Regions from separate parts of the Shewanella sp. GD04112 genome, predicted to be linked through region 1. Evidence: predicted binding sites of a transcription regulator. Region 1 holds the regulator's gene; the other holds the start of a gene.
The links. The regulator MetJ, encoded in region 1, represses methionine synthesis genes. The targets are predictions, from matches to a motif close to TAGACGTCTAGACGTCTA.
Positions count from the first base shown of each region.

Region 2: metE (5-methyltetrahydropteroyltriglutamate--homocysteine S-methyltransferase) is a predicted target of MetJ. The motif match lies at 6,464-6,481, and genes of this name have one in related genera.

Region 1 is NZ_JAOEAL010000001.1:4,249,444-4,260,254, forward strand. Features, by position in the region: gene N7386_RS18650 (DUF2955 domain-containing protein) at 1-24, opposite strand, end outside; gene N7386_RS18655 (HlyD family secretion protein) at 41-1,099, opposite strand; gene slyA (transcriptional regulator SlyA) at 1,108-1,581, opposite strand; gene metF (methylenetetrahydrofolate reductase) at 1,954-2,847, opposite strand; gene N7386_RS18670 (bifunctional aspartate kinase/homoserine dehydrogenase II) at 3,151-5,544, opposite strand; gene metB (cystathionine gamma-synthase) at 5,556-6,719, opposite strand; gene metJ (met regulon transcriptional regulator MetJ) at 6,942-7,256, shown strand; gene N7386_RS18685 (sulfite exporter TauE/SafE family protein) at 7,358-8,101, shown strand; gene nrfD (NrfD/PsrC family molybdoenzyme membrane anchor subunit) at 8,228-9,172, opposite strand; gene N7386_RS18695 (4Fe-4S dicluster domain-containing protein) at 9,175-9,741, opposite strand; gene phsA (thiosulfate reductase PhsA) at 9,754-10,811, opposite strand, start outside.
Region 2 is NZ_JAOEAL010000001.1:4,085,190-4,096,000, forward strand. Features, by position in the region: gene aguA (agmatine deiminase) at 28-1,140, opposite strand; gene N7386_RS17955 (3-hydroxybutyrate dehydrogenase) at 1,536-2,414, opposite strand; gene N7386_RS17960 (CoA transferase subunit A) at 2,555-3,262, shown strand; gene N7386_RS17965 (3-oxoacid CoA-transferase subunit B) at 3,272-3,934, shown strand; gene metE (5-methyltetrahydropteroyltriglutamate--homocysteine S-methyltransferase) at 4,071-6,353, opposite strand; gene N7386_RS17975 (LysR family transcriptional regulator) at 6,554-7,459, shown strand; gene N7386_RS17980 (HDOD domain-containing protein) at 7,520-8,248, opposite strand; gene N7386_RS17985 (TonB-dependent receptor) at 8,530-10,491, opposite strand; cobalamin riboswitch at 10,600-10,811, opposite strand, start outside.

The DNA.
Region 1 (10,811 bases):
TAAAGGGTTGTGGCGTAACAACATGCGAATGGCCTTGAGATTAATAGATGTAATGGAGCAGGCTAATGACCTTAATCTGCACCTTGGCTAGCAGGCTAAACAGCGTATTGTCAGGCAGTAATTGCACAGTGGCACGCGCACCTGCTGGCAGATTATTCATCGCATCGTCGTCTAACACTAAATGTAGTCTTAAGCGCTGCGCATCGCGCACCCAACGGTCGGACTCCTGCGGCGCAGCTAAGCGGCCATTGGCATCAAACTGCCCCGCACTCACACCGGCGTCGACACTGCTCACTTGAGCGCGATATAAACGGCCTGGCTCACCATCGAAGGCGATTAATGCTGGGTAAGATGCGTTAACGCCACGTAAGGTCTTTTCACGAAAGTCGGCAATAATATCTAATTTATCAGAGACTAAGGCGAGTAGCGGCTGGCCTACTGCGGCAAAACTGCCCACTTCGAGTTGCAGGTTGGTCACCACCCCATCTTGGTCGGCACGAATTTGGGTGTAAGACAGGTTCAGCTCAGCTTGCTCTAAGGCATTTTTCGCTTGGCGCACTCTTAGGTTTTCTTCGCCATAGAGGCCACGGCTGACTTTGAGTTTATCGAGACGAGCATTAGCGGCTAACAGATTCGCCTCGGCGGCGTCCGCATCACTATCGGCCTGATCCCGTTGCTGCTGCGACACACCATGGGTGGCATACAGTGCATCTAAACGTTTGGCTTCGCGACGTTTTAGTTGAGCCGTAGTGGTACTGGCATTCACTTCCGCCTTGGCGGCTAACAACGAAGCATCTAGCTCGGCATTGTCCTGACGCACTTGCTCTAGGGCCAATTTTGCCTGAGACACGGCTAACTCAAAGGGTGCTGGGTCGACTTGAAACAGTAAATCGCCCTTGGCGACCACTTGGTTATTCTTCACATTAATGGTTTGAATCTTGCCGCTGATCTGCGGGGTCACCTTAGTTACCACACGGGTTGCCATGGCCTGTGGGGTCAAGGGCATCATAGCGTCGGCAAACATAAAATAGCCAAACACAGCCACAAAACCGAGCATGGCGATTTTTACGAGGCGGGCAAATTGTTGATCCGGTGTCATCTTATTTCTCACTCAAGAATTTCTGTGCTCTTAGCCAACTTGGCTAAGGCGTTATCACTGATTAGGCTAATGATGCGTTCAAACTCACCAAGCTCGCTGGCGCTGATCCCAGCCAACAACTCTGCGCGCACTTGAATAATCCGCGCTTCGACTTGCTTTAATACATCCTTTCCCGCGGGCGTTAGCGATACGATTCGCGCGCGCTTATCTTTAGTGCAGCAATGACGCTCGACTAAACCTTGTTCCTCAAGCTGCCCTAACGTGCGCATCAAAGAAGCCAATTCAATTTCCAGCGCATCCGCCAACACCTTCTGGCTCACGTTGTCGCCCAGACGCAATAACTTCCACAATGCCGTCCAACGAGGATGAGTTAACCCGAGTGGTGCTAATTCCACATCCGCCACAGTGCGCCATAGTCGGTGCAAGCGGCCTAAATGTTCCGCTAGGGATAACTCCTTTAATCGCTCTAATTCTTTCTGCATCATGCTTACTCATTTACTTAGCCTGCTAAGCATTATACTTAGTTAGCAGGCTAAGTAAATATTCGCCACGAAAAAAAGATCTGTGCACGCTGCCACGAAATCCGCAAAACGGTATGAAACGGCGGTAGTAATATCGCTTGGGGAGGGGGGAATAGACGCAGAAGATGGTGACATCAATCTCATTAACCTATGAGATTAAAAACAATTTTTCCGAGTGCAACTTCAGTGCAAACCGCGCGGGCGGGGATGAACTCGCGCAGCTTTCAATGCGCTTAACGACTCTGCTCTCCCAATTTAAGATTTAGGAATTAGTCACTAGCCAAAAACAAAACGCCGCTAAATAGCGGCGTTTTTTTATGGATGTTTACTGCGTTATACCGCCTTTGGGCGAACCCCTAAGGTATGGCAAATCGCATAGGTCAGCTCGGCGCGGTTAAGGGTGTAGAAGTGGAAATCTTTAACACCTTCACGGGATAGCACTTTGACCATATCGATCGCCACGTTAGCCCCCACCAGCTGACGCGTGCCCGCATCATTCTCTAGGCCATCAAATTGCTTATGCAACCAGCTCGGCAGACTTACATTGGTCATGCCCGCGAAGCGTTTTAACTGGGTAAAGTTAGTCACGGGTAAAATGCCGGGGACGATTTCGACATCAATTCCCGCCGCAACGCAGCGGTCGCGAAAACGCAGGTAAGATTCAACATCGAAGAAAAACTGGGTAATAGCACGGCTCGCACCGGCATCGATTTTACGCTTGAGGTTAATCAAATCGGCCTGAGCATTAGCCGCATCTGGATGCACTTCTGGGTAAGCGGCAACCGAAATATCAAAGTCGGCCACTGAGCGCAGTAAGCGCACTAAATCCGCCGCAAAGCGAGTCGGTTTCGGGCTGCCCGCAGGCAAGTCGCCACGCAGTGCCACTATGTCGCGGATCCCCGATTTCCAGTAATGCTTCGCCAGATCTAACAATTCTTCGTCGCTGGCATCCACTAAGGTTAAATGCGGCGCGGCAACCAGATTGGTTTCTTTTTGAATACGTTCAATCACACCATGGGTGCGGTCACGCACGCCCGAGTTGGCACCATAGGTCACTGAAACAAACTTAGGATTCAGCGGCTCTAAACGGCGGATAGAGTTCCACAGGATCTGTTCCATTTCGGGGGTTGATGGCGGGAAAAACTCAAAAGAAACATTAATATCGCCATTAAGTTCAGACAAACTTTGGTTTAGCGAATGTGAATGTTGTGCGTGATGAAAAGCCATGTGTATTTCCTCAACCGCCCAAGTGCGACGCTCCATCGCGCTGGTACGACTTATAAATGCAGTAATTTAATCCATATGGACGTTTGGACGTCTATATGTCCATATACTAGAGAAACTGGCCGTTAAGTCAAGCCAAAAAATCCCCCTTTTTGGCATTTTCTTATCCCTCGTTGACCACCTTGATTTTAGTCCTGATCCTCGCCAATAAAAAAAGGACTCGAATGAGTCCTTTACGTCTATGAATATTGGCCGAATCAACTTGAAGATATGGAGGCTAACTTCTTCAAGTGTCTAGGTTTATGACTACTCTTGCAGCAGATCACGACAGATCTGCGTCAGATCCGATTGCACCGCTGCGGCAGTCACTTCACGCCCCGCACCCGGTCCACGGATAATCAGCGGATTACCTTGGTAGAAAGCAGAGCGGATCACAAACACATTGTCCCCAGGCGTGAGGTTAGCGTAGGGATGATTCGCATCAATCCACTGTAATCCCACCTCGGCTTTCAGGGCCGCGCCGCTATTGTCCAAGGAGGCGACATATCTCAGCACCTTGTTTTGCTCTGCGGCCGCACCGTATTGTTGCTGCAATTCATCATCCAGCTCAGCGATACGGGCAAGGAATTGCTCCAGTGGAATATCCGCTAAATGGGCTGGCACTAGGGAGCGCAGTTCAATATCCTCAAGCTCGATTTCCAGACCGATTTCACGGGCCAAAATCAGTAGCTTGCGCTGCATGTCGCGCCCAGAGAGATCGTCGCGGGGATCGGGTTCGGTAATCCCTAGGCCACGCGCTTCAACCACTAATTCCGAGAAGGGTTTGCTGGTATCGTATTTCTCGAATAACCAACACAGGGTACCAGAGAAAATCCCGCCGACGGCCTCAACCGTATCTCCACTGTTACGCAAATCGTTTAAGGCGTGCTGAATAGGTAAGCCCGCACCGCAGCTGGCGTTATAGCGCCAGAATAGACGGCGATAACCGAGTTGCTCCTTCAGCTCGCGGTAGAACGGCAGCGGGCCAGAACCCGCAAGCTTGTTCGCGCTGACCATATGGATGCCGCGCTCGAAAAACTCTGGGTATTGTAGGGTCAAACTGGCGCTGGCACTGATATCTAATGCAATCAGTTCATCGCAGTTAAGTTGTTCTAATTGTTCGAATAAGTGCTCATATTGCCAAGGTGTTGCCTCGGCATCGAATTCCTGCTGCCAGTTTTCCAAATCCACAGCCGTAGACTTGATCAGGGCTTTGCTGGAACTTACCAAACCGACGAGTTCGACACGCGCTTCAAGCTCTTGATTTAATGAGGGAGAAACTGACTTAAACAGCTTCACCCACGCCTCGCCAATATTGCCAACACCCAGCAGCAATACGCCAATGCGTTTACGCGGACCGGCGCAGCGGCGATGCACTTTTTGCGTCAGCAGATTAACCTGCGACTGTGGCACTAAGGTCACCAAACTTAAGTCACCACTGAACAAGGGCTTAGCGTCGCGGCTCAGTAAACGGGCAAAGCTGCGGCGATAATGCTCGGCATCGGCACTCACAAGCGCCACTAAACCGAGTTCAGTATTAATTTGCAGATCTTTAATGCCGAGGGCTTCGGCCTGCGCATCCAATAACTTTTGTACTTGTTTTTGGTTTTCAGCGGTATAGGCAAGCTCGAGTCGTTGATGCGCCGATAACCAATGGGCCAGTGGCGTTAATCCTGCTTCGACTAATTGCTCAAGCAGACTAGCCACATCGCCCGCGATCTTAAAACCAAACAACACCACGGCGTTTAGATTAGTCACCACGGGCGCACTCGCCGAGGAGCTGTGGGGAGCAATCAGGGTAAAATCGGTATGGGAGGCGTAGCTTGAACGTACGGCTAGGCTCACCTCAGTGTTAAACAGCGGCTGCAAAGTGCGCGAATGCAAAACAGGCGAGCCTAGGCGCGCCAAGCGGTCTGCTTCGGCGAGGGACATGCTCTTGAGTAATTTCGCATCGTTGATCTTATTCGGATCGGCGTTAAATACCCCTTCAACGTCGGTCCAAATGGTCACACGCTCAATGTCGGCAAGGCTGGCAATTAAGCTGGCGCTAAAGTCAGAGCCATTGCGACCCAATAGCAAGGTATCGCCACGCTCGTTGGCACAGATAAAACCTGTGATCACTAAACGCTCGTTAGGATGCGCGGCCAGTAAGGCTTGCACTTTGGCGCGGGATTCTTGCACACGAATTTGCGGTACGGCGGCCTCGTCGGCCACAAGAATCGAGCAGGCATCCACATGGCTTGCGGCCACGCCCGATTCACGCAGCAGCGCTGCCATCAGGCGCGCCGACCAACGCTCACCAAAGCTCACCACATGGTTAATTTGGTAATCATTACGGGAATCTAAAGATAACAGACTGATTAACTGAGCTTTATCCGTGGTTAAACGCTCACGCAGATCCCGCGCTTGCTCATTGGATAACAGCTGCTCAATCAAGCCTTGCTGATAGCTGATAAGAACTTGCAACTCTTCTTGCCATAATTGGTTGCTATCGCGCAGGGACAATAATTTATATAAAAAGTTAGTGGTTTTACCCGCAGCAGACACCACCACCAGATCATCACTATGACCATGGGTTAACAGAATATGGGCGACTCGGCGATAACAATCGGCATCGGCTAAGCTGGAACCACCAAATTTATGTAAGTGACAACGTGCCATCTCGAATTCCTCTACTGACAAGCCGCAACGGCGGCCAATCCTGCTTGAATATCTGCAACTAAGTCGTCGGCATCTTCAATACCAACCGACAAACGTAATAGGGTGTCTTTAATGCCAGCTTCATAACGCGCTTGGGGCTCCATCGCCCTATGGGTCATAGTCGCGGGCACGGCCACGAGACTCTCAACGCCACCTAAGCTCTCGGCCACGCTGAATAAACTTAAGGCATCTAAAAAGGCGACCACTTCGGCTTCGCCGCCCTTAAGCTCAAAACTCAGCATAGCGCCAAAGCCTTTTTGCTGCTTGGCGGCAATGGCATGACCGGGGTGATCCGCAAGGCCTGGATAATACACTTTGCTCACCAAAGGGCTGCTCGTCAGCACGTCCAGAATACGCTGGGCATTGCTTTGGTGCTCGCGAATGCGTACGGCCAAGGTACGCAGACCGCGCAGGGTTTGATAACTGTCGAAGGCAGACCCAGTTAAGCCTAAGGTGTTTGACCACCAATGTAAGGTCTCACCGAGTTGAGGATCTTTGGCGATCACCGCGCCGCCCACCACATCGCTGTGACCATTAATGTACTTAGTGGTGGAGTGGATAACGATATCGGCACCGAGTAACAGCGGTTGCTGCAAAATGGGCGAGAGGAAAGTATTGTCCACCACCACTAAAGCACCTACGGCGTGGCTCGCCTTCGCGATAGCTTCGATATCGACGACTCGCAGCAGAGGGTTTGATGGAGTTTCAATCCACACCATCTTAGGTTGTTGGGCGATGGCTTGCTCGAGCGCTTGGGCGTCGGTTTGATCGACCACCAGCAGTTTAAATTGGCCCTTTTTAGCCAAGTTAGTGAATAAACGGTAAGAACCGCCGTAACAATCGTGGGGCACCACCAGTAAGTCATCGGGGCCGAGCAAGGTAGTCACTAAAGTAATGGCAGCCATGCCAGTGCAAGTCACCACACCGGTTGCGCCCTTTTCCAGTTTAGCTAAGGCATCACCTAAGATGCTGCGGGTAGGATTGCCGGAACGGCTGTAATCAAATTCGCGAGGATTTTTATGACCATCGAAGGCGTAATTAGTCGACAGGTAAATTGGCGGCACCACCGCGCCATACTGAGTATCACTTTCGATACCCTGACGCACTGCTAATGTGGCTAATTGACGTTCGGTCACTAATTTGCCTGCGGTCATCGGGAACTCCTAAGTTCGCAAAGAGATGTCTGGACGTCTAAATGTACCTAAGCCCAGTGGCATCGTCAATAGGCGTTAAGACGTTTAGACGTCTAAACATAAAGAAATCTGTTTGCAATCACTAAGAAATAGTAGCAATAATTTGACTGTTATCTGTAAGGGTTTAAAATCTGCCCCGAATTTAGCGTTATAACAGGTGAGTCAATGACTGAATGGAATGGGGAATACATCAGCCCCTATGCTGAACATGGCAAGAAGAATGAACAAGTAAAGAAAATTACTGTGTCTATTCCGCTCAAAGTGCTAAAAGTCCTCACGGATGAACGTACCCGTCGTCAGGTGAACAACCTGCGCCACGCCACCAATAGCGAACTCTTGTGTGAAGCATTTTTGCATGCCTACACCGGCCAGCCTCTGCCTGATGATGCCGATCTGTCGAAAGATAGCCCAGACAGCATTCCCGCCGAAGCGAAACGGTTGATGGACGAAATGGGGATCGAGTGGGAAGATATGGAGTAACGCTTAAGCGTCCAATATCCTACTTATCATTAGGGATCGTTAATACTCATCTTGCCTGATGGGTTAGAGTAACGATCCCTATTTTGTTTTGATGGAATCCTATGTTCTCCTTGATAGATCCACAAACGCTCGCCATGGCGTCTGTGATTGTGTTTTTAGGTGCCCTCACCCAGAGTCTGATAGGCTTTGGCCTTGCCGTGGTGGCGAGCCCGTTGCTGTATATTGTCGACCCCGAATTAGTGCCCGCCCCCGTGATTGTGATGGGGTTTTCCATCGCCCTACTCACCCTACTGCGTGAACGCGGCCATTTAGAATTCAATGGTTTGCAGTATGCGCTAATCGGTCGTGTACCCGGAGGTTTTATCGGTGCCAGCCTGCTACTGTTTGCGCCGCAGCCGATTCTTGGTCTAGCGATTGCTGGCATTGTGGCAGTCGCCGTGGTGCTGAGCCTGTATAAATTGACTCTCCCCGTGAACAAAGCAACCCTGTTTGGCGCGGGCGTGGTCTCGGGGATCTTTGGTAATATTGCCGCCATTGGTGGCCCACCGATGGCGATTTTGTTGGCGGGTAAGGATGCCTCCAAATTTCGCGCCGCACTGTCGGCCTTCTTTATCTTCAGCTCGACCATAGCCCTGGTCATTCTTGGGGTGACGGGCCTACTCGAAATCAAGCATTTGTGGTTATCACTCATGCTATTGCCCTCAGTGTTTTTAGGCTATTTAGTGGCGGGCAAACTGGTGGGGAGTGTGGATAAACATAAGACCAAGATGGCAACCTTAGCCCTATGCGCTATCAGTGCTTTAGTGCTCACGGTGAAATCAGTGATTGAGCTATTGCCGCAATAATTACCGCAATAATTACCGCAATGAAATCCTGCTAATCGCCCCCATAAAAAAAGCACCGTTAATCGGTGCTTTTTGCTTGCAAGGGATAAATGATTCACCCCATAGATATTGCCGTTAACCAAAACACTAACTTAGATAGCTTTGTCCCGCATACACAATAAAGTGTCTCAGTGCTAACACGCCGGTTAAGCTGGCGCAGGCCACCATGATCATCGCCCCCTTGCTGTGGCGCGTCGCGGTCGGCAACAGCATAAATAGCAGTGGGATACCAAAACCAATCCCGACCACGCCAATCCAGAATACGCTCGCCCACACGCCAGAGGTGAGTGATGCCAGCGCCGCAGCCGCCGCTCCGCCCTTAAAATACAAGGCGCAGAACAACATAAACAGGAACATGATTTCGATTGCCATCACTGGCAGCTCTAAGCCATGCATTTTGGCTAAGGTCTTGTCGTGGCTATCGGTCTTGAACATCACCAGCGCCAGCACCGCATTAGCCGCCGCGCCCGCCGATAAACCAGAGACTAAAAACAGCGCTGGCAGTACCGCAGTGTTCAACATCGGATAGGCATTCATGGCCGAAATTAAGAAGCCAGTATAAGCACCCACGCCAATCGCGAGAATAAACAGCAGCACTTCAATCAGCTTTCTAAAGGGCATCAGCAGCTTAGCGATAGGCACGAGGAAACCTAAGCCCCACTTTGGCAGCTCATCGCGCAACACAAGAATCGCGTAGGCAAATGCCAAGGGGGAGTAAGCCAGTAGTGCTAAGACACCAATCGCCATTACAGACTGGAAGTTATAGTTGATTAAAATCAGCCAGAAGTGGAAAGGCTTAGTTAAATCAAACACTAAACATGCCAAGCCTAGGCAAATGGCCACTGGGCCAATAATGGCTGCGGCCTTGAGAATACTCGTCTCCCCTTGCGCTTGCTCCTTATTAAACCAACGCAGGCCAATGCCAATCAGCAAACTTCCGGCGGATAAGCCCGCCATAAACAGATACACGGCGATGATCCAATGCCAAGTGACGGGATCATATTGCGCCATATCGCCCCAAGTATTGTTCATAATCAAATCCCCCCTCTTTTGGTAGGAACGCGATATACCCTAGGCTGAGTGCCTAAATGGGTCTTATCTTGGTAAGTGATCTTAGTGTTGAGTAGCATAGCCACCTCACTCTGTGGATCGTTGGCATCGCCAAAGACTAAGGCATCGGTCGGACACACAGTCACACAGGCAGGCTCTTCACCCCGGGCCAAACGCGTGTCCTTACAGAAGTTGCACTTGTCTGCCACTTTGGTTTCGGGATTCATAAAACGTACCTTGTAGGGACACGCCGCCACGCAGTACATACAACCCACACACTTATCGCCATGGATTGAGACAATGCCATCCTCACCCACATAGGCCGCGCCCGTTGGACACACCTTCACACAAGGCGCATCTTCACACTGCTGGCACGATACCCTGTGGTACTTAAAGTGCAGGTGTGGCATCTCGCCAAAGGGGCCCTCTACGCGCACTTGTAAGCGAGTCACGCCCTCGGGGACGCCATTTTCACTGCGGCAGGCCACGTTACAGGCTTGGCAGCCGATGCACTTGTTCTCATCGTGCACCATCACATATCTTTTCGTCATTTGAGCCTCCAATTAGCGTTTTGCCAGCGTGACGCCTGTCGTATGAATATTCATGCCACACACAGGGGCTGTTTGATGGGGCAGTAAGTTTCCGCAGTGGATACCTTTACCAGTCGCTCTAACCAACTCTTTGTTTTTAGAGCCAAAGCCCATATAGGCAAATACGGTATCGGGGCGAATGCCCGGGGTGACTAAGGCATGGCCTTCTTCGCTACCCACACTGCTGGTTAACCGAATCGGGTCGCCATTGCTGATCCCTAACTTGCCCGCCGTGACGGGGTGCACCCAAATGGCGTTATCCGACATCAGGTTAGCCAGCATAGGGATATTGTGAGTCGCGCCATTGGTATGCACGGCGACCTTGCCTTGGATAAAGTACAGCTCGTCGGCTTTCTTCAAATGCACTTCGCGGAACTTAATCACCCCGCGTCCTGGCGCCATGGCCTCGACCTTGGCCGAGGTCAATTCAATCTTGCCGCTTGGGGTTTTAAAGCTGAGTAAACTGCCGTAGGTGCCGTCTTCATCCACGGGTTTGGCATTGGCGTAGGCCTTAGTAAACTCGGCCACCATCTTAGGTTCGCGCAGCATGATGGGCTTACCAAAGCTGACAAAACCTTCATCCTTGATGCGGCGTAGCAGTGCGGTATCGCGATTCACCTGCAGCAGTTGCAGGGTTTCCATGTTATCCCAAGGGTAGAATTCACTTAGCCCGAGCTTATGGCCAATGTCCTTAAAGATTTGCCATGAAGGTTTAGTGTCACCCAAGGTTTCCACCACCCGTTGGCGCACATAGTAGGCGGGATTTTTACCCGACTTATCGGCGATTTCTTCATCGCGCTCAAGGTAAGTCGACTCGGGTAAAATGACGTCGGCATAGGCGGCGGTTTCACTGATATACACATCGCACACGGCAACAAAGTCGAGCTTTTTCAAGGCTTCAACCACACGCGCCCTGTCGGTCATGGTTTGCATTGGGTTAGTACGGGACATCACCCAGCCATGTAATTGATAGGGCACGGCGCTTAAGGTCGCATCGAGAATCGTTTGATAAATCCCGCCCGATGACCACA
Region 2 (10,811 bases), 160 kb from region 1:
AGCGTCATACTGTTCTCCTTGGTGTACTTACTTTCCAGAAGGGATCTGCTGGGTAATACAGTGGATATTGCCGCCACCTAATAAAATCTCCCGCGCGGGCACACCCACAATCTTGTGCTTAGGGAAAATTTCCTGAAGTTTTTGCGCGGCGATATCGTCGGTTGCAGGGTCAAGCAGTGGGAATACGATACGATCGTTAGTGATTAAAAAGTTCACATAAGAACCCGCTAAGCGCTCGCCCGCAGTGCGCGGTACGCCAGTGCCTTCTGTCACGCCTTTTGATTCTTCTTCGGTGCAATACAGAGGACCCGGTTGTGGCAGCAGGTGAATTTTTAACTTGCGACCTTGGGCGTCAACCGTGTTTTGCAACACGTCCAACGCGGCTTTCGAGCGTGGGTATTGTGGATCGGTTTCATCGTCGGTCCAGTGCAGGATCACTTCACCAGGGCGCGCAAAACAACACATGTTGTCGATATGGCCGTCGGTTTCGTCCATATAAACGCCCTCTTCCAACCAGATAAACTGCTTAACATTCAAATAGTCACGCAGTAAGGCTTCGATCTGCTCTTTCGTCAGTTCTGGGTTACGGTTGGCGTTAAGTAAACATTCGGCCGTAGTCATACAGGTGCCTTCACCATCGACATGGATAGAGCCACCTTCGAGGATCAACGGCGCACTATAACGGGCAAAACCATGTTGCTTGAGCATTTGTGCGGCAACCTGTTCGTCTTTATCCCATGGGAAATACAGACCACCGTTGTGGCCACCCCAAGCATTGAAGCCCCAATCCACACCACGGCATTCGCCCTCGGCATTAACCACCACAGTAGGTCCAGTGTCGCGAGCCCAGCAGTCGTTACTGTCGATTTCGACCAGAGTCACGTGGGAAGGCATCACTTTTTGAGCTTCTGCTAAAAAGGCCTGAGGCACACCCATATAAACGGGAGTTGCCCCACCAATAGCATCGGCCACCTTAGCAAAGGTCGCTTGAGCATAAGCACCTGCAGAGCGCCAGTTATCAGGACGATATGGCCAAATCATCCATACGGCTTGCTGCGCCGCCCATTCGGCGGGCATATAAAAACCATCTGCTGATGGCTTAGTCGTTAACTGCGTGGCATCCACATTCGCGTTTGTCATGAGTTTTGTCTCCAGTAATGCTCAAATCTATAAGGGTGTACGCCCCGTTTAGGACGACAGAATAGAAATACACCTAACATAATCAAATAAATAAATCGAATAACCGCATTCATCACGCGGCGCGTTAGGTCAAAATTGCCACGTCTTCACTAGGTGAGTTTTCACCTGATAAACATTCTGGCGCCTATCTTATCATTTAAGACGGCTTTCGCTGAATAGTGCTATGCAGGGCATTGGTGAGAATTTACAGGATAATGCGCTATTTGCTGTCAGTGGCCGCTCACACCATCCACCCAAGCCAATGTAAAAAGGCGAACTATAAGGTTCGCCTTTGTTATTAACTTCTTAACAAGCAAGTGAAAATGAATGTTGGACTGTCGCAGTCAATACCAAACCTATTGCGCGGTCCAGGCGCCATCCATAGCCAGCGATGCGCCCGTAATTCCCCGCGCCGCACTGCTACATAAAAACAGCACAAACTCGCCAATCTGACGTGGGTCGAGCATCTCTGGCAGGGGTTGTTTTGCCGTGACGAGCTGGTACTTAGCTTCGTCGTAACTTAAACCCTTATTGCTGGCGATGGCCTCAATCTGCTTGTTGATCAGCGGCGTATCCACCCAGCCAGGGCAAATCGCATTGACGGTAATCCCCTGCTCGGCGCACTCGATAGCCACGACTTTGGTTAAGCCGACAATCCCGTGTTTAGCCGCACAATAGGCCGCCTTGTTGACCGAGGCTACTAAGCCATGCACCGAGGCGATATTGATAATGCGGCCCCAACGCTTTTCGGCCATCGCAGGCACGGCTTGTTGAATGGTATGAAATGCCGAGGATAGGTTAATGGCGATAATGTCGTTCCATTTATCAATGGGGAAATGCGCAACATTTTCAGTGTGTTGAATACCGGCGTTATTCACCAAAATATCAATACTACCCAATGCCTTAACGCCAGCATCCATAAAAGCATGAATGCTCTCGGGATCCCGCAGATCGGCGTTACTGAAATAAGTGTGAATATGATATTGCTCGGCAAACTCCGCCGCAAGGCGCCGCCCCTCGGCTTCTGGCATTAATCCATGCAGGATCAGATGACAACCTTGCTCCGCCAACACATGGGCCGTTGCTAAACCAATACCACTGGTGGAGCCGGTGATCAGCCCTACCTTGCCCTTTAAGCTTGAGTGTTCAACCGCCATATTGCTTGTCTCCCGATGCTTTAAAATCCAGTCACAGTCCTTTATCCATGCCTTGAACACAGGCATCGCGGGGCGCACATTCCCAATGCCCCAGACTCAATACCATTAGAATATGGCAATTGGCCGCGGTTTTATTTGGCACCTTAGTACCATAGGAGCGCCCGAGAAATTGGGTAATAGTAAGCGCCACACTTTCAGCAAGCGTAAGAGAGCACTCCATGTCTGGATTGAATAAGGTGGTTACCAGCTACGCCGATGCGTTAGCGGGACTCGAAGATGGGATGACGGTGATCGCGGGCGGCTTTGGCCTTTGCGGTATTCCTGAAAATCTCATCAAAGAAATCAAACACAAGGGCACAAAAAACCTGACCGTCGTCTCCAATAACTGCGGCACCACGGAATACGGGCTTGGGATCTTACTGCTCGATAAACAGATCAAAAAAATGATCGCCTCCTATGTGGGTGAAAATGCCAACTTCGAGGCGCAGATGATGTCTGGCGAACTGGAAGTCGAACTCACACCGCAGGGCACGCTGGCGGAAAAAATGCGGGCGGCGGGCGCGGGCATTCCGGCTTTTTATACCGCAACAGGCTATGGCACTGACGTCGCAATAGGTAAAGAAGTCAAAGAATTCAATGGTCGCCATTACATTCTTGAAGAATCCATTACAGGCGACTTTGCCATAGTCAAAGCCTGGAAGGCCGACACCTTCGGCAATTTAGTCTTTCGCAGAACCGCCCGTAACTTCAATCCCCTTGCCGCCACAGCGGGCAAGATAACCGTGGTGGAGGTGGAGGAAATTGTCGAGCCGGGTCAATTAGATCCCGATGAAATCCATACGCCCGGCATCTATGTCGACCGACTTATCCAAGGCAGCTTCGAGAAACGTATCGAGCAACTGACTACCCGTCCCTCCAGCAAATAGGATTTGGTTATGGCACTTTCAAGAGAACAACTCGCCCAGCGCGTCGCCCAAGAACTCAAAGATGGCTATTACGTGAATCTCGGTATTGGTATCCCCACACTGGTGGCCAACTATATTCCCGAAGGCATTGAAGTGATGCTGCAATCCGAAAATGGTCTGTTAGGGATGGGGCCTTTTCCGACCATGGAAGAGGTCGATGCCGACTTAATCAATGCCGGAAAACAAACCGTGACTATGGCAAGGGGCGCCGCCCTCTTCGACTCGGCCGAGTCCTTTGCGATGATCCGCGGCGGCCATGTGGATCTCACCGTATTAGGCGCCTTTGAGGTCGACACTCAGGGCAATATTGCCTCCTATATGATCCCGGGCAAATTAATTAAGGGCATGGGCGGCGCCATGGATCTTGTCGCCGGCGCCGACAATATCATTGTGACCATGACCCACGCCTCAAAACACGGTGAATCTAAGCTATTAACCGAGTGCACCCTGCCGCTAACAGGTAAGGGCTGTATCAAAAAAGTGCTGACGGATCTGGCCTTTATCGAAATCAAAGAAGGCAAATTTCATCTGCTCGAACGTGCGCCTGGCGTGAGTGTCGAGGAAATTATCAAGCTCACCGCAGGCGAATTGGTGGTACCTGAGCATGTCCCAGAGATGATGTTTAGCGAATAAGCACCATTAAACAGTAGGCTCAAGTGCGCATTCAAATATGCCTTTTCAAATCACCAATAAAAGCAGGGATACCTTAGGTATCCCTGCTTTTATTACGCTATGCCAAAGAGGCATTCATTGCGGATATTACACGCGCTTAGCCAAGGCGGCGACGCAGTTCGCGGGTCGCATCGACCATATTCTTCAACGCGGGTTCTACCTCATCCCAAGTGCGGGTCTTCAGGCCGCAATCGGGGTTAACCCAGAGTTGGCGCACAGGCACTTTTTGCGCCGCTTTTTCGATAAGGTGCACCATGGCCTCAACACTTGGCGTATTTGGCGAATGGATATCGTAAACGCCTGGGCCAATTTCATTTGGATATTCAAAATCTTCAAAGGCGTTGAGCAGTTCCATACGTGAACGCGAGGTCTCGATGGTGATCACATCCGCATCCATGGCGGCAATGGCGGCGATCGTGTCGTTAAACTCGCTGTAGCACATATGGGTGTGGATTTGGGTTTCATCCACAACACCCGCCGCACTCAGTTTAAAGGCATTCACTGCCCAATCTAAGTAAGCTTGCCACTCGCTTTGCTTTAATGGCAGACCTTCGCGGAAGGCTGGTTCATCAATTTGGATAATGCCAATGCCTGCATTTTGTAAATCCACCACTTCATCACGAATCGCCAGCGCCAATTGGGTGGCAATGGTATCGCGGTTGATATCTTCACGGGCAAACGACCAATGTAGAATCGTCACCGGACCCGTTAACATACCTTTGACGGGTTTGTCCGTCAGGCTTTGGGCGAATTCGGCCCACTCTACTGTCATCGCTTTCGGGCGGCTCACATCACCATAAATCAATGGCGGCTTAACGCAGCGAGAACCATAACTCTGCACCCAACCATTTTTGGTAAAGCCCACGCCTTCGAGCTGCTCGCCGAAGTATTCCACCATGTCGTTACGCTCGGCCTCACCGTGTACTAGCACATCGATACCGAGTTTAAGTTGGCGGTCGATGGTATCGCGGGTCACTTGCTGCAACTGCTCGGTATATTGGGCATCGCTTAACTCCCCTTTGCGCCAGCGGCTACGTAAACCACGAATGGCGGGCGTTTGTGGGAATGAGCCAATCGTGGTCGTGGGCAGCAATGGCAAACGATACTTGCGCTGCTGTACCGCTTGGCGCTCAGTAAATTCGCTCACACGTTCATAGTCAGCTTGGGTGAGCGCAGCGACACGGGCGATCACTTTTGCATCCGCAGCCTGTGCCTTAGCCTCACGGCGTGCCAAACAAGTGTTAACTATCTCTTTGGCGGCAACAGACTCTGGAGCCTGTAACAATTGGCGCACATTGGCCAGTTCCAACAGCTTTTGCTTAGCAAATGCGAGCTGCTGACGTAACGCTGGCGTGAGGGTTGTCTCTACCTCTAAATCCACAGGGCTGTGCAGCAGTGAGCATGAGGTGCCAATCCATAGGCGCGCGCCGTCTTGTGAGCATAAGTCTCGGGCAACACTACCGATACGCTCGACAATCAGGTCAACCTCTGCCGCCCACACGTTACGGCCATTAACTACACCCGCTGAGAGAATTTGATCTGATCTTAAGGCATTGGCAAACAAGGCCAATTGTTCAGGGGCAGTCACTAAATCGAGGTGCAGACCCGCCACCGGCAACGCGGAAACCAGCGCCTGATGATGACTAATGCTGCCATAGTAACTGGTGAGTAAAATCTTCACTTGAGCCGTTTTAAGCGCTTGATAAGCTTCGCTAATCGCCGCTTGCCAATCGGCGGTTAATTCGAGTGCTAGGATTGGCTCCTCAAGCTGTACCCAAGTCACGCCCTGCGCGGCAAAACGCGCAAGAATGTCGGCATAGGCCTTTAACAGATTGGGCAATAGGCTGAGTTTATCGAAATCCTGACCCACGGTTTTGGCCAGATACAAGTAACTCACAGGGCCTAACAATACGGGCTTGGCTTGATAACCCAGCGCCTGTGCCTCGGCCACTTCATCAAAAAACTGCTCATAGGCGATAGAGAACACTTGATCTTGCTTAAGCTCTGGCACTAAGTAGTGATAGTTAGTGTTGAAATACTTCGTCATTTCCGAGGCTGGCGCATCGGTGCCAGTTGGTGCACGGCCACGGGCAACGCGGAATAAGGTATCAAGATCGATAGCACCCTCGCCGCGGTGGCGATCTGGGATGGCGTTAAGGGTTGCACTCAGGGTTAACACTTGATCGTAAAAGGCAAAATCACCCACTGGTACTTGCTCGATCCCTGCGGCGACTTGCCATTGCCAATGGGTACGACGTAACTCCTTGGCCACCTCATGCAGTTCAGCTTGAGTGCTCTCACCACGCCAGTATTTTTCGAGGGCAAATTTCAGTTCACGACGACGCCCGATACGGGGAAAACCAAGACTGTTTAATTGCATACCATATCTTCCTTTATTTGAGATAAGCCATATTCGGCACTAGCACCCAGCTGATGGTGTTTTCTTGGCAACTTTTCGCATTTAAGCCTAGATAAATCACAATGGGCGTCTGGACGTCTAGAAGTTTATTGTGATAGTCTCTATGCCAGCAACCGAATTGATTTCAAGCACAACATGAGCGAAATTCACTTGGAGTGATCATGATCGAACTAAGACATCTGCGAACCTTAATGGCACTGAAGGAAAGTGGCAGCTTGGCGGGCGCAGCCAAAAAACGTTTTGTCACTCAATCGGCTCTCTCCCATCAAATTAAGGAGTTAGAGCAACGAATTAACTCGCCCATTTTTGTGCGTAAAAGCAAACCCCTCTCTTTTACTCAGGAAGGCGCACGCCTGTTGCACCTCGCCGAGGAGATCCTGCCTAAGGTGTTAGAGACGGAAACGGATCTGAAAAATGGCCTAGAGACAGAGACCAATCAACTCAGAGTGGGGATTGAATGCCACAGCTGTTTTCGCTGGTTAATGCCAGTGATGGAGCAATTTAGGCAAGATCATCCGCAGGCCGAGTTAGATCTGTCGAGCCGTCACCTGTTCGATTCGCTCAATGCCTTAGAAATGGGCGAACTCGATATAGTGCTGACCTCGGATCCCGTGCCTGGGCACTCGCTCGCCTATCAGCATTTGTTTGATTTTGAAGTGAAGTTAGTGGTTGCCAAGGATCATCCCTTAGCGAAAGAAGCCTATGTTACGCCTAAGCAATTGGCGCGTTTACCCATAATCAGCTACCCAGTGCCACTGGCGCGTTTAGATATTTACCGCCACTTTTTAGAACCCGCAGGTGTTGAGGCGGGTGAACAAAAGACCTGCGATTTGACCATGATGCTATTGCAACGCATCGCCTGTAAGGACGGTATCGCCGCCCTGCCCAACTGGTCAATCAATGAGGGACATGGCTTGAGCCTCGCCGCCGTTAAACTCGGCCAAGAAGGCTTAAAGCGCCCACTATTTGGTGCCTATCGCCGCCACAGCGCGAACTCGGCCTTAGTGCAAAACTGGCTGCAACTGGTGGCAAGCGAAGGCTTAGCGCGTCAGCAAAAATCCAATTAGTGCCGTAAATCAGCATAAAAAAAGCCTGCAATTGCAGGCTTTTTTATTAAAGGTACATGCCTAGAGCGGGTTGAGTAACATGCCGCGCATCGAGAGCACACGGCGTAGAATCAACCCGGGAGAATTTTGATTACGGGTCTGGCGCAGATTATGGGCGATCATAAACTCTTGGCGCAGATCCTGATCGAGATCTAAAGCCTCAAAGGCTTCGATGGTTAAGGTCTGCTGCTGATTATCAATCAATGACTTAATCACGCTTAACGGGAAAGATTGCTCAGAGCTGGCATTTAAGTATGCAAAAGCAGTTAAGGCAATGATTTGCCCGAATACGCTAAACAGCGCCAAGGTTTGTACTTCATCGGGATCAACTTCAACATCCGGCATATCGACTAGGCTGTCGACCGCGTCGGTAGCGATATTTTCCGTGAGTTTCCAATAACCTTGTACCAACTTCTTATAGGGTTGGGGGAGTTCATCGAGGCGTTCTTTCAAGTAGAAGGTGAAGGCATAACGATAAATATTGACCTGGCCTAAACGGATCAGGGCGTCTTTTAAGGAACGAGATTTAGGATTTACGACGCCTGAAGCCTGCGCCGAATTACTGCGCATCAACATGTGGGCAGCTAATGCGGGATCGCTCGAAATAATATCGATCACATTACGAATGTCGCCTTCGGCAAGGATCGCTTTTTTGAGTGGAATTAAGATCCCACGGCGACCGATCACTTGCTCTTCATTCGCTATGATGGCTCTCACTTGAGTAAAAACCTGTTGCTCAAGATCTGTCATAAGACACTTTACACCTGTTAATTTGCTATAAGATGGTTCGAATACCGCTCACATCATACCCAAACTACAAAGAATTTCAGCCCTAAGTCGTAGAATAATTGTGACTATGCTTTAGATGCAGTGATCTACAGCACAAGCAACGACTTAGGCTATCTGAATATAGGGCGAACTTATAAAGAATACACCGAGAAAATGGATTTTTCTCTGCGTATAGCCAAACAACGGAAATAATAAGGCCAGACTAAGTCTGGCCTTATATAGATTAACGATTAGTCTCAAGCTTAGAAGCGGTAACCCACAGTCAAGCGAATATCACGACCTCGGCCCGTGTAATAGCCGTCATATTCTCCACCAGCATAATAGCCAGAACTGACATACTCTTTATCAAACAGGTTATCGATACGCAGGCTCGCTAACCAAGCGTCACGGGTATAGTTCAGGGCCAGATTACCTAAAACATAGCTAGATAATTTATCGCCTTGGTTAGCGTTATCGCCTTCGATAAAACGATCGCCCGTGTAAATCGCCTCGGCAAACACTTGGAAATGCTCGGCAAAATCCATGCTAACGTAACCGCGTCCCGTATGCTCAGCCACCCAAGACAATTGCTTGCCATCATTCACCCCATCGGTAAATTCGGCATCGATATAGTTATATTCCAAACCTAAGGTAAGGGCTTGAGTGACCTGCCAATCCCAATCGGCACTCGCGCCATAGCGACGTGAAGCATCGGCATTGACGTTGGCGCCTTGGAAGCTGCCACCAACAGGTTTTTCAGCACTCGGGTCGAAGACGATTTCATCTTCTAAATCGAGACGATATAGGCTGACGCGTAGGCTTTGGCTAGCAACAGTCCAATCCCAACCAGCCTCGTAGGAGCGGCCCGTCTGCGGCTTTAAGCCATACACATCTTTCGGGGTGTAAGCTTGCTCATCGACCTTAGCGAAACGGAAGTTTTCATCACCACGCAGATAGAATCTGTGCTCGGCGCTCGGACGGTAATTTAAACCGAACTCGAATGCGGTCGCATCTTCATCTAAATCGATACCGTTTGGATACACATTGCCATCGACCAGATCGTCGGTCACCCGCGCATAACGTCCGCCCACCACATAGCTTAAGGTGTGGCTTAATGGCACTGTGGCTTGCAGGTAAGCACTCTGCATTTCCTGCACGTTGCTGCGCGCCATAGAGTCAAACTCTGCCTTACCGCGGCTGATATCCAAACCTGTGACTAGATTTAGCTCACCTTGACGGGTGCTGTAATTAGCAAGCGCTTTAGGACTAAACATCAGCAGCGAGCGAGTATTATGGCTACCCGCCCCCCAGTTTAATGAGCTCACTAAGGTATCGCTGTAATCCAGATCCGCCGCCAAGGCCCAGTTTTGGTTAAGCTGATGCTGATAACCGCTGCGCGCCGCAGTGGTCATCTCATGAACATATTCGCTGCTATTAGAAGACTGACGTGGATTTTCTTTGAACTGCTTAGGGGTCAACGCCCCAGGATTCTCGCGGTCATCATCGTAATAGCTGGTTTCAACGAAGAAAGAATCTGTGGCAGTTTTATATTGAATACGGCCTAAGATAGAGCCAGTTTCATTGGCATTATGCTTACGATAGTTATCGCCTTGGTTGTAGCTACCGGTCAGGAAATAGTGCCAATCTTTATTGATGGCGCCCGACACATCGCCGCGACCTTCGTAGGTATTAAAGCTGCCGCCGGATAATTGCACGCTGCCGCCCGTATTCTCAGGCGATTTAGTTACAATGTTGATCACCCCGCCTACCGCTTGGTCGCCATAGAGCACGCCGGCACTGCCCGATAGAATTTCAACACGCTCAATTAAATTGAGCGGAATCGCATTCAGGCTAGGCGCGGCGATATCGATATTATTTAAGCGGCGACCATCGAGCAAAATCAAGGTGTTGTTAACCGCAGAGCTCGCGCTAAAGCCACGCATCGCGAAACTAGTACCAATGTTATTGTCGGATAGCTGAATACCGCTTTGACCACGTAACACTTCGGTCAAGCTGGTTGCGCCACTCTGCTCAATCGCAGCGGCATCAATCACATTCACATTAGCGGCAATATTTAAGGGGGTCTTGTCTGAACGGCCAATGACGACAATATGCTCATCGACTTTGGCAACGCTGGCATCATCGGCCGCCACGGCGGGGGCGATAACAGAAAAGCTGCAAAGGCTGCCGATCAGCAGCGCGATTTTAGTTGGATGTGTTCCCATTTTACCTTTAACTCCTGCAAGGAAAACGGGGCATTGGCGCCACGATACCGTTGATTCAGTAACAAATACTGACAGTCACTATCGCATTTTGAGATCTGCCCACCGAAATCTCAAAAACACCTTTAGGGCCGGTCTCCGGACTTAGGCTATGTCTATCTCAACGAGAGATAAACGCGAAACTGACCTTTGCACACTCGATTCTCTGGCTCATCTTGAGCTACCTAACGAATGCGGTCGTCTCTCACCTTTTACCGTTGCGGGGGCAGTGCCAGAATTTCACTGGCTTCCCGATTATCTCGCGACGAATGCGTCGCAAGCAC